2 regions of the Gilliamella sp. CG22 genome follow, and region 1 is predicted to be linked to the other one. Evidence: riboswitches for the same ligand, from Rfam matches in the RefSeq annotation. Region 1 holds a riboswitch; the other holds the start of a gene.

Region 1 (6,363 bases):
TTTAAGGAAAACCCTTTCCATAAACCATTACCACTTAATTCAACTTGTTGTTGATAAAGTTTAAGATCTTTCTGATTTTGTGCATAACTATCACCCAGCATACTAATTGCTGATACGCCAAGCCCTAATAAATCTGCCTCTCCTTGGGTGGTATAACCTTGGAAATTTCGATGTAATTTATTTTGCTGCTGGGCAATTGCCAGTTCGTCAGTCGGTTTTGCAAAATGATCCATACCAATAAAGCGATACCCTGCTTGGGTTAATTTTTGAATACTGGTCTGTAAAATCTGTAATTTTGCATGAGCATTAGGTAAATCGTGGTCTTTAATTTTGCGTTGTGCTGCAAATCGGCTAGGTAAATGGGCATAATTAAAGACACTTAAACGATCGGGTGAGATATCAATCACTTTATCCAATGTTTCGGTAAAACTGTCAACCGTTTGTTTAGGTAATCCATAAATAAGATCTAAACTGATAGAATGAAAACGGTTTTTTCTTGCTTGAAGGATCAAGGATCGAATGAGTTGTTCATCTTGTTCACGATTGATTAAATTCTGTATTTCATGATTAAAATCCTGAATCCCCATACTTAATCGATTAAAGCCCAAGTTGGCTAGATGATCGATAGTTTGTGGGGTAATTTCCCTTGGATCGATTTCGATTGAAAGTTCAGCGTGGGTATCAAAATGGAAGTGCTTTTTTAACGAGGTAATTAGTCGAGTAATCTCGTCATGCGTTAAAAAAGTCGGTGTACCGCCTCCCCAATGCATTTGAGTGACGGTGCGATCTTTAAATAACTGAGAACGTGAAGCTATTTCCCGTTCCAGTATATCTAAGTATTGGGTGACTTTTTGGGTTTGTCGGGTAACCAGTTTATTACACCCACAAAAATAACAAAGTTTATGGCAAAATGGGATATGAACATAAAGCGATAAAGGTCTATCCGCAAAGCGGGTGGCGGACAAGATAAAGTCTTGTTGGCTAAAATTTTCATTAAACTCTAACGCAGTAGGATAAGAAGTATAGCGTGGGCCTGAATAATTGTATTTTTCAATTAAACTTTGATCCCACAATTGTGCTTCTGCTAAGCTATTATTTTCGTCTAATTTTGTCTTTGACATGACTTTTTCCATGACCTTTTAAAATCGTTTTCTGTTTTGCCTTAACACGAAATTTAATCCGATTCGTTTTTCGAAGATAGAGTAAAGTACAAATAAATAGTCCAATATATAAACTAAGCATGATTAACATAGGCATAATGATTGGCTCTCATTATTGAATATTTGATTGTACATTCAGTCGACGGAACAGATTGATGTTGATATTTTAACAGCCAAACTATCACAAATTCATTGCATTATATATCACAATAAATTAATGTAAATTTGTTCAGATATGACGTCAATTACGTTTCAATAAACTTACAATATCTTCTTGTTTCTCTTCTTCATCTTCAAAATCATCAACACTATAACCGAGTTGCTGCATCAATTCATCGATACGATTTAATTTAGTATCGAGATATGTTTGTTGCTCTTTTGTTAATTGGCTTCCACTTTCGACTAAATCAAGTAATTGCTCTAATTTAGGATCGTTTTCCAGTTGTTCCAATTCTTGCTCGGGTGATAAAACTAATTTTTGCGTTTTCGGTTGTTTGATTTTATTGGTCGATTTCACTGATTCATCAACAATTAACGAAATCGGTTTTTTACTACCAATGCGCGGATCTTTAACGGTTTTAGCAGTTGGTTTATTTTTTTTGGTTTCATTATTGAAACGAGAACCACTTGGTAAGCCTTTATGTTTGCGTTTTCGCTTGAGTGCCCAAGATTCTTCATTAATCTCTTGACGGGTTTTTTTCGGTTTTTGTTTCGATTTGGTTTTTAACATATAATCTCTGTTTAATATTAGGACAAATATTTATTTAGGCTATTTTATCAGTAAGTCTTCAATATAGCTACGATCATGCATTAATGCTAATTTATGATTGTAAAAGTTAAGATTTATGTATAATCTTAACCCAATCAATTTAAATAGATGGAATTTGAGAACACGACATGATGAAAAATCATCTTAGTCCCTATATGCAATTTAGCCGCCAAGAATGGGCTAGTTTGCGTAATGCTGAACCCATGACATTAACCCCTGAAGAACTGACCTCATTGCAAGGGATTAATGAAGATTTGTCCATAGATGAAGTCAGCGAAATTTACTTACCCTTATCCCGATTGCTCAACTATTATATTAATAATAGTTTTAGCCGTCAGGCTGTTCTTGCTAAATTTTTAGGTAAAACCCAAAAAATCCCTTACGTTATCGGTATAGCAGGGAGTGTAGCAGTAGGTAAAAGTACGACTGCACGTGTTTTACAAGCACTATTAAGTCGTTGGCCTGAACATCGAAAAGTTGCATTAGTCACCACGGATGGTTTTTTATATCCTAATAAATATCTTGAAGAGCGTGGCATGATGAACAAAAAAGGCTTTCCACAATCTTATGATATTAAAAGGTTGATCAATTTTGTTGCTGATGTAAAATCAGGTCAATCTCAAGTTAAAGCACCCGTCTATTCACATCTGGTTTATGATATTGTTGATAATGAAGAAATCGTTATAGATAGTCCTGATATTCTCATTTTAGAAGGATTAAACGTATTACAAGGAACCTTAAATTTTACACAAAATACCAACCGAGTCTTTGTTTCAGATTATGTTGATTTTTCGATCTATGTTGATGCAGATTTGTCGCTTCTACATGATTGGTATGTGAATCGTTTTTTAAAATTTCGAGCTGGCGCCTTTAGTGATCCTAACTCATATTTTAATCACTATTCACAGCTTCCAGAGCAAGAAGCGATAAATATCGCTAATCGTCTTTGGCGAGAAATCAATGAATTAAATTTGATCGAAAACATTTTACCGACAAGAGAGCGAGCAAGTTTAATATTAACGAAAGGCAAAAACCATAAAGTCGATTGTGTTCAATTAAGAAAATAAACTTAAGAGGAATTATTATGAAATCAACAATTAAGTCGTCTGTAAGTAAATTAACACTGCTTTCTTTTTTAACAACCCTTACATTAGGTGTTTGTGCCGCAAACGTTGATGATCATGAAGGGCAAACCTGTGCCGGCAAAAAAGAGGCAATTGAAGCACAAATTACTGAAGCTCAAAAAACAGATAATGTTGAACGTGTTCAAGGATTAGAAAAAGCATTGTTAAATGTCAAAATGCATTGTAAAGATGATAATTTAGAAGCCGAATACAAAAAGAATATTACTGATAAGACTGAAAAAGTGGCAGAAAGGCAAAAAGATTTAGCAGAGGCAAAACTCAAAGGTGATAACCAAAAAATTGCCGAAAAAACCGCAAAATTAAATGATGCTGAAAAAGAACTTGCGGAAGCTAAAGATAAATTGGACAACTTCTACAAAGCAGTGAAATCGAAATAAATCTTAATTTTTAGCTTTTATTAAGATTATCCTCCAAATTTGTCATCATCAAAATAGTGATAACGTTGTGAGTTATCCCGTTGATGATGACAACTTTCTTATTCAACACGCATTGCTATTGTCTAACCAAAATGACCCTATTTTCAAGCAAATTAAGTTAACTTAGCGTTTAACGCCGTTATGCTAAGTGATTAAGCAATAGGCTAGACTTTTATCACAAAAAAAGGTAAGGTGTGCGCCTTATCACGTGGTTCGTAAACCTCCCACGCAAAAAAACTAAGGAAAATTATGAGTAACGTTACACTACTAGGCGATCAGTCTGTTCGCTATCCTACAACTTATTGTCCAGAAATTCTGGAAACCTTTGATAATAAACATCCTGATAATGACTATTTTGTAAAATTCAATTGTCCGGAATTTACCAGTCTTTGTCCTATCACCGGTCAACCTGATTTTGCAACGATCTACATTTCGTATGTACCGAATATCAAAATGGTCGAAAGTAAATCACTTAAGCTTTATATGTTCAGCTTCCGTAATCATGGTGATTATCATGAAGATTGCATTAATATCATCATGAAAGATCTGATTAAATTAATGGATCCCAAATACATCGAAGTCTGGGGTAAGTTTACGCCTCGAGGTGGTATTTCTATTGATCCTTATGCTAATTACGGTAAAACCGGTACTCACTGGGAACAAATTGCGCTTAATCGTTTAGCTAATCACGATCTTTATCCTGAAAAAGTCGATAATCGCTAATCTCATCAGCCTAACAGGAATTTTTTAATGCAACATCGTAAAGCACTTGTGATATTTTCGGGTGGGCAAGATTCGACCACTTGCCTGCTGCAAGCCATTGCTGATTATGGACGTGAAAACGTTGAAACAATCAGCTTTCAATACGGTCAACGACATGCCATTGAGCTTGAAAAAGCCAAATGGATTGCTGACGACCTTGGTGTAAAGCAAACCCTCATTGATACTTCAGTGATCAAACAAACGACCAATAATGCCTTGATTGATGACTCACAAGAAATCAAAGCCGCTCAAGAAGGGAATTATCCGAATACCTTTGTTGACGGGCGTAATATGCTATTTTTATTGTTAGCGGGGTGTTATGCCAAACAACACGCTATTCAAGATATTATTATTGGCGTATGTGAAACTGATTTTAGTGGTTATCCGGATTGTCGAGATATCTTTATTAAATCCATGAATGTATCGATGAATTTAGCCTTGGATTACACGTTTAACATCATCACCCCTTTAATGTATCTGACTAAAGCGCAAACATGGGAAATGGCTGATAAACTCGGTTATCTTGATTATATTCGACAACACACTCACACTTGTTATTACGGGGTTGACGGCGGATGTGGTCAGTGCCCAAGTTGTGAGCTACGTGAAAAAGGGTTAAATCAATATTTAACCGATGTCACAAAATAGTCGTGTCTGGCGGTTAAATGGACGCAGGCAAATCATCAACGATTATTTTGTATAAAAAGTATTTTTGTATAACAAGTTAACAATATTAAATATCGATGTAATTAAATTCAGGTAATCCGACATTTTTAACCTTAATTACATTATTTTTATGTTAAACATCATGGGTTCTCTCACCCCATTCAAAAAAGGAAACGAATATGTATTTGAATATTCACTCAGACTCATTACAGAAAAAATTTACTCCAGCTCAGCAGCGTAAAGCACTTTGTTGGCTCTCTTTTTTTCATATCTTAGTTATTGCATCAAGCAATTATTTGGTACAAATCCCGTTTGATATCTTCGGTTTTCATACCACATGGGGAGCATTTACCTTTCCATTTATCTTTTTAACCACCGATTTAACCATTCGGGTATTTGGTGCCAGCCTTGCCAGAAAAATTATCTTTGTTGTCATGATACCGGCCTTACTGTTTTCTTATTCTATTTCGGTTGTATTTTTCGAAGGGCATTGGATGGGATTTTCAGCGTTGTGTGATTTTAACAGTTTTGTCTTTCGTATTGCATTAGCCAGTTTTGCTGCTTATTTGGTTGGGCAACTGATGGATATTACCGTGTTTAATTATTTACGAAAAAATAAAGCGTGGTGGGTTGCGCCTTCGGCGTCAGCGGTATTAGGTAATGGTATTGATACTATTGTCTTTTTTGCTATTGCCTTTTATCAAAGTAACGACGAATTTATGGCGAATCATTGGATCGAAATAGCCTCGATTGACTATAGCTTTAAAATTTTAATTTGTGGATTATTCTTCTTACCCCTTTATGGTGTTATTTTAAATTTTTTAATGAAAAGATTAATGACGTTAGCTAGCGCCAATTCATAATTTTGTTCGCTTTTGTAACGAAGCGCCTTCCACTATTTACAAAACTCATTTATTTTCATGAATAAATGAGTTTTGTCTCTTCATCTAATGGCAATGATTTCTATTAACAATATGTTTTAATAAAAGATAATTTTTTTATCAGACATAGTCGAAGGAGTGGCTTTGTCTTTAAAAACAACTTTTGCCAAACGTTTTTAGGCAGTGCATAATATAGATAATCGAAAAATGTTGATAATGTAATATTTGGAATAGAAAATAGGTGAAAAATAATGAGCTTTATTAAAGGGTTAAGCGTGTTGAGCTTAATTTTGGTTTTAATCGGTTGTGATAATAATAATAAATCTTCATCGATAGCTAATGAAAACAAAGATAGTCAGACAACAGCTCAATCTGTCAATGACAATACTTCAAAGATTAATTCGAATCAAAATAATCAAACTCAAAGTATATTTACTGTTACTCCTGAGTTAAAAGAAAAATATAAAAATAACCCTTTTACTGTCCTTGATACCTCAGAAATGATACTTGATGGTTCGAGTACTTTAGTTGTTACGTTTTCTGTTCCGGTTAACCCTAAACTCA
Region 2 (6,363 bases), on a different contig from region 1:
GTTGGACCTAAGAATAAGAAAGACCCAATCGGTTTATTCGGATCAGAAAGACCAGCACGGCTACGACGAATAGCATTTGCTACAGCGACAACAGCTTCATCTTGCCCAATAACACGTTTATGTAAAGCGTCTTCCATGTGTAATAATTTATCTTTTTCACTTTCAAGCATTCTCGAAACAGGAATACCCGTCGCTTTCGATAATACTTCGGCAATCTCGTTATCGGTCACTTTGTTACGCAATAATTTCATGGTTTTACCTTCTAATTGCGTAGCTGTTGCGAGTTTCTTTTCAAGTTCCGGAATTTTGCCATATTGCAATTCCGACATCTTGTTTAAATCCCCTGCTCGACGAGCTTGTTCTATCTCAGTGCGAGCTTTTTCCAACTCTGCTTTGATATTCTGAGTACCCGAAAGTGCAGCTTTCTCTGATTTCCACTCTTCTTCAAGTGACGCATAATCCTTTTCTTTTTCAGCAAGTTCATTATTTAACATCTCAAGTCGTTTTTTACTGGCATCATCCGACTCTTTTTTAAGCGCTTGTTGCTCAAGTTTAAGTTGAATGATACGTCTTTCAAGACGATCTAATGATTCTGGCTTAGAATCCATTTGCATACGAATACTCGATGCAGCTTCGTCAATCAAGTCAATAGCTTTATCTGGCAACATACGATCTGAAATATAACGATGCGATAAGGTTGCCGCAGCCACAATGGCTGGATCGGTAATTTGAACATGATGATGCAATTCATAACGCTCTTTCAAACCACGCAAAATGGCAATGGTGTCTTCAACAGTCGGTTCAGCCACATAAACTTTTTGAAAACGACGTTCCAATGCAGGATCTTTTTCAATATATTGACGATATTCGTCAAGTGTTGTTGCCCCAACGCAGTGTAATTCACCACGAGCTAATGCTGGTTTTAACATGTTTCCGGCATCCATAGCACCATCGCCTTTACCTGCACCGACCATAGTGTGAATTTCGTCGATAAACAGAATAATACGACCTTCTTCTTTAGCGATATCTTTAAGGACAGCTTTCAAACGCTCTTCGAACTCACCGCGATATTTAGCACCAGCAATTAAGGCTCCCATATCCAAGGATAAGACACGTTTATTACGTAATCCTTCGGGGACTTCACGATTCACAATACGTTGTGCTAATCCTTCAACAATCGCAGTTTTACCCACACCCGGTTCACCAATTAACACAGGGTTATTTTTGGTACGACGTTGTAACACTTGTATCGTACGGCGAATCTCTTCATCACGCCCAATAACTGGATCGAGTTTACCTTGTTCTGCACGCTGTGTTAAATCAATAGTGTATTTTTTCAACGCACCACGTTGATCTTCTGCATTTGGATCATTCACGTTGTCGCTTCCTCTTAATTGATTGACTGCTTGAAGAAATTTATCTTTAGTGACACCCGATTTTTTTAGGATATCGCCAAGGCTCCCTTTTTCGTCTAATGCAGCTAATATAAATAGCTCTGAAGAGATATAACTATCTCCATTTTTTTGAGATAATTTATCGCATAAATTTAAAACTTTAATTAAATCTTGAGAAGGGATAACTTCGCCACCGACACCCTGCACTTGAGGTAATCGGTCAATGGATTGATTTAATTCTTGTTGTAAAATGGCATTATTTGCCCCAGCAGCTGCCAATAATGGATTAACACTACTGCCTTCTTGATTAAGCATTGCTGAAAGTACATGGATAGGCTCTATATACTGATTATCTTTACCTAATGCTAAAGACTGCGCATCAGCTAAAGCTTGTTGAAATTTGTTTGTGAGTTTATCTAACCTCATATTATCTATCTCCTTAGCAATAAATTTGGCATAAATGATTAAACACTTATTCCATTTGCATAATGACTAAATGAGTGTGGAAGGAAAAATTTCAAGAGCTTGTCAAGAATTTTTTTACAGATAATAAAAACTGACTAACGTGAAACATTTTAGACCTAAAAATGATAAATTTAAATATATTTACAATCGCATCCTAAATAGAATATCTAGTTTCAGATAATCATTGAAAGGTGACAAATAACTTGATATCTATTATATTAACCGCTTTCTTCTGTTAGGTTAACTAACCGTGGTTCGTGATCCATCCCACGAAAAAAAACTAGGAATGTAAAATGTTAAAAATTGCCAAAGAGTTCCAATTTGATGCTTGTCACATGTTAGACGGGCATAACAAAAAATGTCATAACCTGCATGGTCATACTTACCGATTAGTCGTCGAAATTAGTGGTGAACTCATTAATAAGGGTTCCAGCGAAGATATGGTAATGGATTACGCTGATCTCAAATCCATTGTAAAAAAACATATTATTGATCCACTCGATCATGCTTATCTTTACCACCAAAATAATGTTAATGAATGCCGTATTGCTACCTTATTGCAAGAAATGGATCGAAAAACATTTGCTTTTCCGTGTCGCACAACCGCTGAAGGAATGAGTCAATACATTTTTGATTGTTTATCGAACTATTTACCCATATCCAAGATTAAACTGTGGGAAACCCCAAGCTCATACTGCGAGTATCAACGGGGTTAACTATGCTTGAGTTTCGTATTGTTGAAATCTTCGAATCACTGCAAGGCGAAGGTTATAATACCGGTATGCCCGCCATTTTTATTCGCTTGGCAGGTTGTAATCTAAATTGTTGTTGGTGTGATACCAATTTTCGCCAATATACCCGTTTCACATTAGATCAACTTCTCGACAAAGTGAAACAGTATAAAAGCAAAAATATCATTATTACGGGTGGCGAGCCAACCTTAGTTAAAGATCTATCTAAATTACTCTTCCCCCTTAAACAAGCGGGTTATTTTATTGCTATTGAAAGTAATGGTTTAGGCAAAGTCGACGCTTTAATTGACTATATCGCTCTCAGTCCTAAGTTTTGCTATCAATCACGTTATCAAAAAATAGTTCAGTCAATTGCTAATGAAGTGAGAATCGTTGCTGAAAATCATCCTGACTTCATTTCGTTTTGCCAATATATTGAACAAAATATTCAAGCTAAACGCTATTACTTATCGCCTTGTGAAAGAAATGGCGAGTTTAACATGCATGACACAATCATATTACTTGGACAAATTAATCAAAATCGTATTGAAAATAAATGGTTACTGAATATTCAAACGCATAAATTTGCTAATATTGAATAATTAATCACGAAAAAGCACATCTGTTTACCGTTAACGGCTCATAATTTTGCCCTGAACGATTGTAATGATTATATAACTTAATAATTTAATAAAGTTTTTGTTACGAAAATAAGAATAACATGTTTGAACTTTGCATACTATTAGCCAAGATTAACTTGCTCAAAACATGAAAGATAAATTTTTAATGAAAATTAACTTAACTTCACTAAGTTAAACACGTAAGAATGATTATTTAGCTGGCAGAAGAGAAGTTTTATATTTTTAAGTCACCAAAATAGAATAACTGAGGAACGTCATGATTGGTTTCTTTATTTGCCAGCTAATCTGAGAATGTTTGCACCATTTTTTTAAATATCACTCAAACCAAATCATTGATGCCATTCTTCCTGTTCGGTTTTCTCGTCGATAAGAAAAGAATTTATCTTGTTCTGTATAAGTACAATAATCACCACCAAATATTTTATTTACACCTATTGAATTCAAACGTTGTTTGGCAATTAAGTAGAGATCGGCCAAATATTTTTGCTCTGGTATATTGATTAATTTAAATGCACTTTTTGCTTCTGGATCGATGACCTCAAATTGTTTTTTTATTTCTTCCCCTACTTCATATTTTTTGGCACTTATGGCCGGTCCCATCCAAACCATAATTTCGGATGGTTTACAGGAGAATTTTTTAACGGTTTCTTCTAAAATTCCATTGCACAATCCTCGCCAACCCGCATGCGCTGCCGCGACCTCATCGCCTTTCGAAGAGCAAAATAATAAAGGCATGCAATCGGCAGTTAACACAACACACACTTGCTTTGCTTGATGAGTATAAGCCGCATCAGCTTCAAATATTTGTTTATTATTAACGATTCCAGTGGGGGGTTGTAATTTTATTTGTGAAATATCAAGGGCGACAGTACTATGAGTTTGATTAAGCCAATAAGGTTCGCTGGGTATCTGTTCAGCGGTAATTAAGCGTTTTCGGTTTTCTGCAACATCATTTATATTATCACCGGTACGCCCTCCCATATTTAAACTTTCAAATGGCGGCATACTGACACCGCCCATTCGTGTTGTGGTCAACGCTCGAACATTTTTCGGCGCAAACCAGTAAGGATAAATCGATTTAATCATTTTTCTTTCACCAATCCAGCTCATGTTTATATAATTCTGTATCTTCTTGTAATGCTTCAACTAGTCTTTGCATATCTTCTGGTATAGGCGCATGCCATTCCATTTGCTCACCCGTTATTGGATGATATAACCTTAACATGGTTGCATGTAATGCTTGCCTATCAAATTCTCGTAATGTGTTAATAAGTGTTTCGCTGGCCCCTTTTGGTGGTCTTGGACGTCCGCCATAAAGAGGATCACCGACCAAAGGATGAGCAATATGTGCTAAATGTACTCGAATTTGGTGTGTTCGTCCAGTTTCTAATCGTAAACGCAATCTTGTATGCAATCGATATTTTTCTAAAACACGATAATGTGTTACAGCAGGTTTTCCTGTCGGAAACACAGCCATATGAGTTCGTTTGGTAGGGTGTCGGGTAATCGGCTGATCTATCGTTCCTCCCGCCGTAATAATACCCATAGCTACCGCCTCATACTCACGGGTTATTTCTCTTAATTGTAGCGATTCGACTAAATGCGTTTGGGCAACAATAGTTTTAGCAACGACCATCAAACCTGTCGTGTCTTTATCCAACCGATGAACAATACCTGCACGTGGAACGCGAGCAATTTCAGGGCAGTAATGTAATAACGCATTTAATACTGTGCCATTTGGATTACCTGCACCTGGGTGAACAACTAAATCTCGTGGTTTATTTATCACTAAAATATCATCATCTTCATAAACAATATCTAATTTAATATTTTCTGGTTGATGATAAGTCTCTTCTTCAATCTCAGCATGAATAATAATTTTTTCACCACCCAATACTTTCTCTTTGGGTTTATTAACTATCACATCGTTTACTAATACTTTATTATTGATAATCCAGTCTTTAATTCTTGAGCGAGAATAATCGGGGAAAAGTTCTGATAATGCTTGGTCTAAACGCATCCCAAGTTGAGTTGACTCAATTTGATTTGATAATTTTAATTCTTGCATATGTAATTTATCTATTTTAAGCTGATATGTTTTAGAGTATTATATACTAATCATAACGGTTATTGTTTATTTTTTGGATTGGAAACTGAATGAAATTACGCTTACACTCGTTATTGGCTATCGCATTAAGTGGTGTGCTTATTGGTTGTACATCAACAAAGCCTGATGTTGAAAATGTATCAGAGGTTGAACTCCATAGTAAAGCACAAGATGCACTTAATAGTGGTAATTTAAAATCAAGTATTACTGTTTTAGAAGCATTGGATAAAAGTTACCCTTTTGGTCCCTATTCTCAACAAGTTCAACTTGATTTAATTTATGCATATTACAAAACTGCAGATTTACCACTAGCTGTAGCCTTAATAGACCGTTTTTTAAAATTGAATCCGACTCATCCAAATGTTGATTGGGTGATATATATGCGTGGCCTATCTAATATGGCTCAAGATGACAATATGATTCAAGGTTGGTTCAATGTTGATCGTTCAGATCGCGATTCCCAATATGCGATCACGGCTTTTAAAGATTTTTCCTACCTCGTTTCCAGTTTTCCATCAAGTTATTATGCCGCTGATGCACAAAAACGCTTAGTTTTTTTAAAAAATAGAATAGCACGTTATCAGTTAAAAGTGGCTGAATTTTACACCAAACGTGGGGCGTATGTCGCTGTCATTAATCGTGTGACACAAATGCTATCCCTATTTCCCGATACAGATTCAACAAAATCTGCTCTATTGTTAATGCGCAATGCTTATCAAGAATTAGGGTTAACGGCAGAAGTCGAAAATGTTGATAAACTCATTCAAGCTAATCTTGAAAATATGCCCAAAGAGCAACAAAAGTCATTCTTTTCACGGTTTACTAGCGTCTTTAATGGCGGCTAATTAACCATTAATCACTTTATATCCAAATTTGTATAAAATCGAGTATGGCTATTTAATTGTTTAAATAGCCATATTAGTATTTTATCATCAAGAAACATTGCCTCGTTACCTTCTGACATATAAATAACGGTATACTCCATGATCATCATTTATATTTGTTAATGCTTTTGTTAGTTCTTG

What was found. A riboswitch is a leader RNA that binds a small molecule or an ion and turns the genes downstream of it on or off. The one in region 1 is predicted to bind preQ1.
Region 2: another riboswitch for preQ1. It lies ahead of queD (6-carboxytetrahydropterin synthase QueD); the one in region 1 lies ahead of queF (preQ(1) synthase).

The regions. Positions count from the first base shown of each region.
Region 1 covers NZ_JBIDFK010000002.1:328,520-334,882, forward strand. Annotated here, with positions in the region: gene hemN (oxygen-independent coproporphyrinogen III oxidase) at 1-1,121, opposite strand, end outside; gene yihI (Der GTPase-activating protein YihI) at 1,402-1,890, opposite strand; gene coaA (type I pantothenate kinase) at 2,058-2,996, shown strand; gene ACGH46_RS03205 (DUF1090 domain-containing protein) at 3,014-3,451, shown strand; PreQ1 riboswitch class I at 3,693-3,737, shown strand; gene queF (preQ(1) synthase) at 3,740-4,213, shown strand; gene queC (7-cyano-7-deazaguanine synthase QueC) at 4,241-4,900, shown strand; gene ACGH46_RS03220 (7-cyano-7-deazaguanine/7-aminomethyl-7-deazaguanine transporter) at 5,098-5,781, shown strand; gene ACGH46_RS03225 (MG2 domain-containing protein) at 6,051-6,363, shown strand, end outside.
Region 2 covers NZ_JBIDFK010000005.1:43,077-49,439, reverse strand. Annotated here, with positions in the region: gene clpB (ATP-dependent chaperone ClpB) at 1-1,820, opposite strand, end outside; PreQ1 riboswitch class I at 2,104-2,149, shown strand; gene queD (6-carboxytetrahydropterin synthase QueD) at 2,153-2,575, shown strand; gene ACGH46_RS06050 (7-carboxy-7-deazaguanine synthase QueE) at 2,578-3,192, shown strand; gene pgeF (peptidoglycan editing factor PgeF) at 3,547-4,314, opposite strand; gene rluD (23S rRNA pseudouridine(1911/1915/1917) synthase RluD) at 4,325-5,299, opposite strand; partial or broken gene bamD (outer membrane protein assembly factor BamD) at 5,389-6,111, shown strand; gene ACGH46_RS06030 (hypothetical protein) at 6,289-6,363, opposite strand, start outside.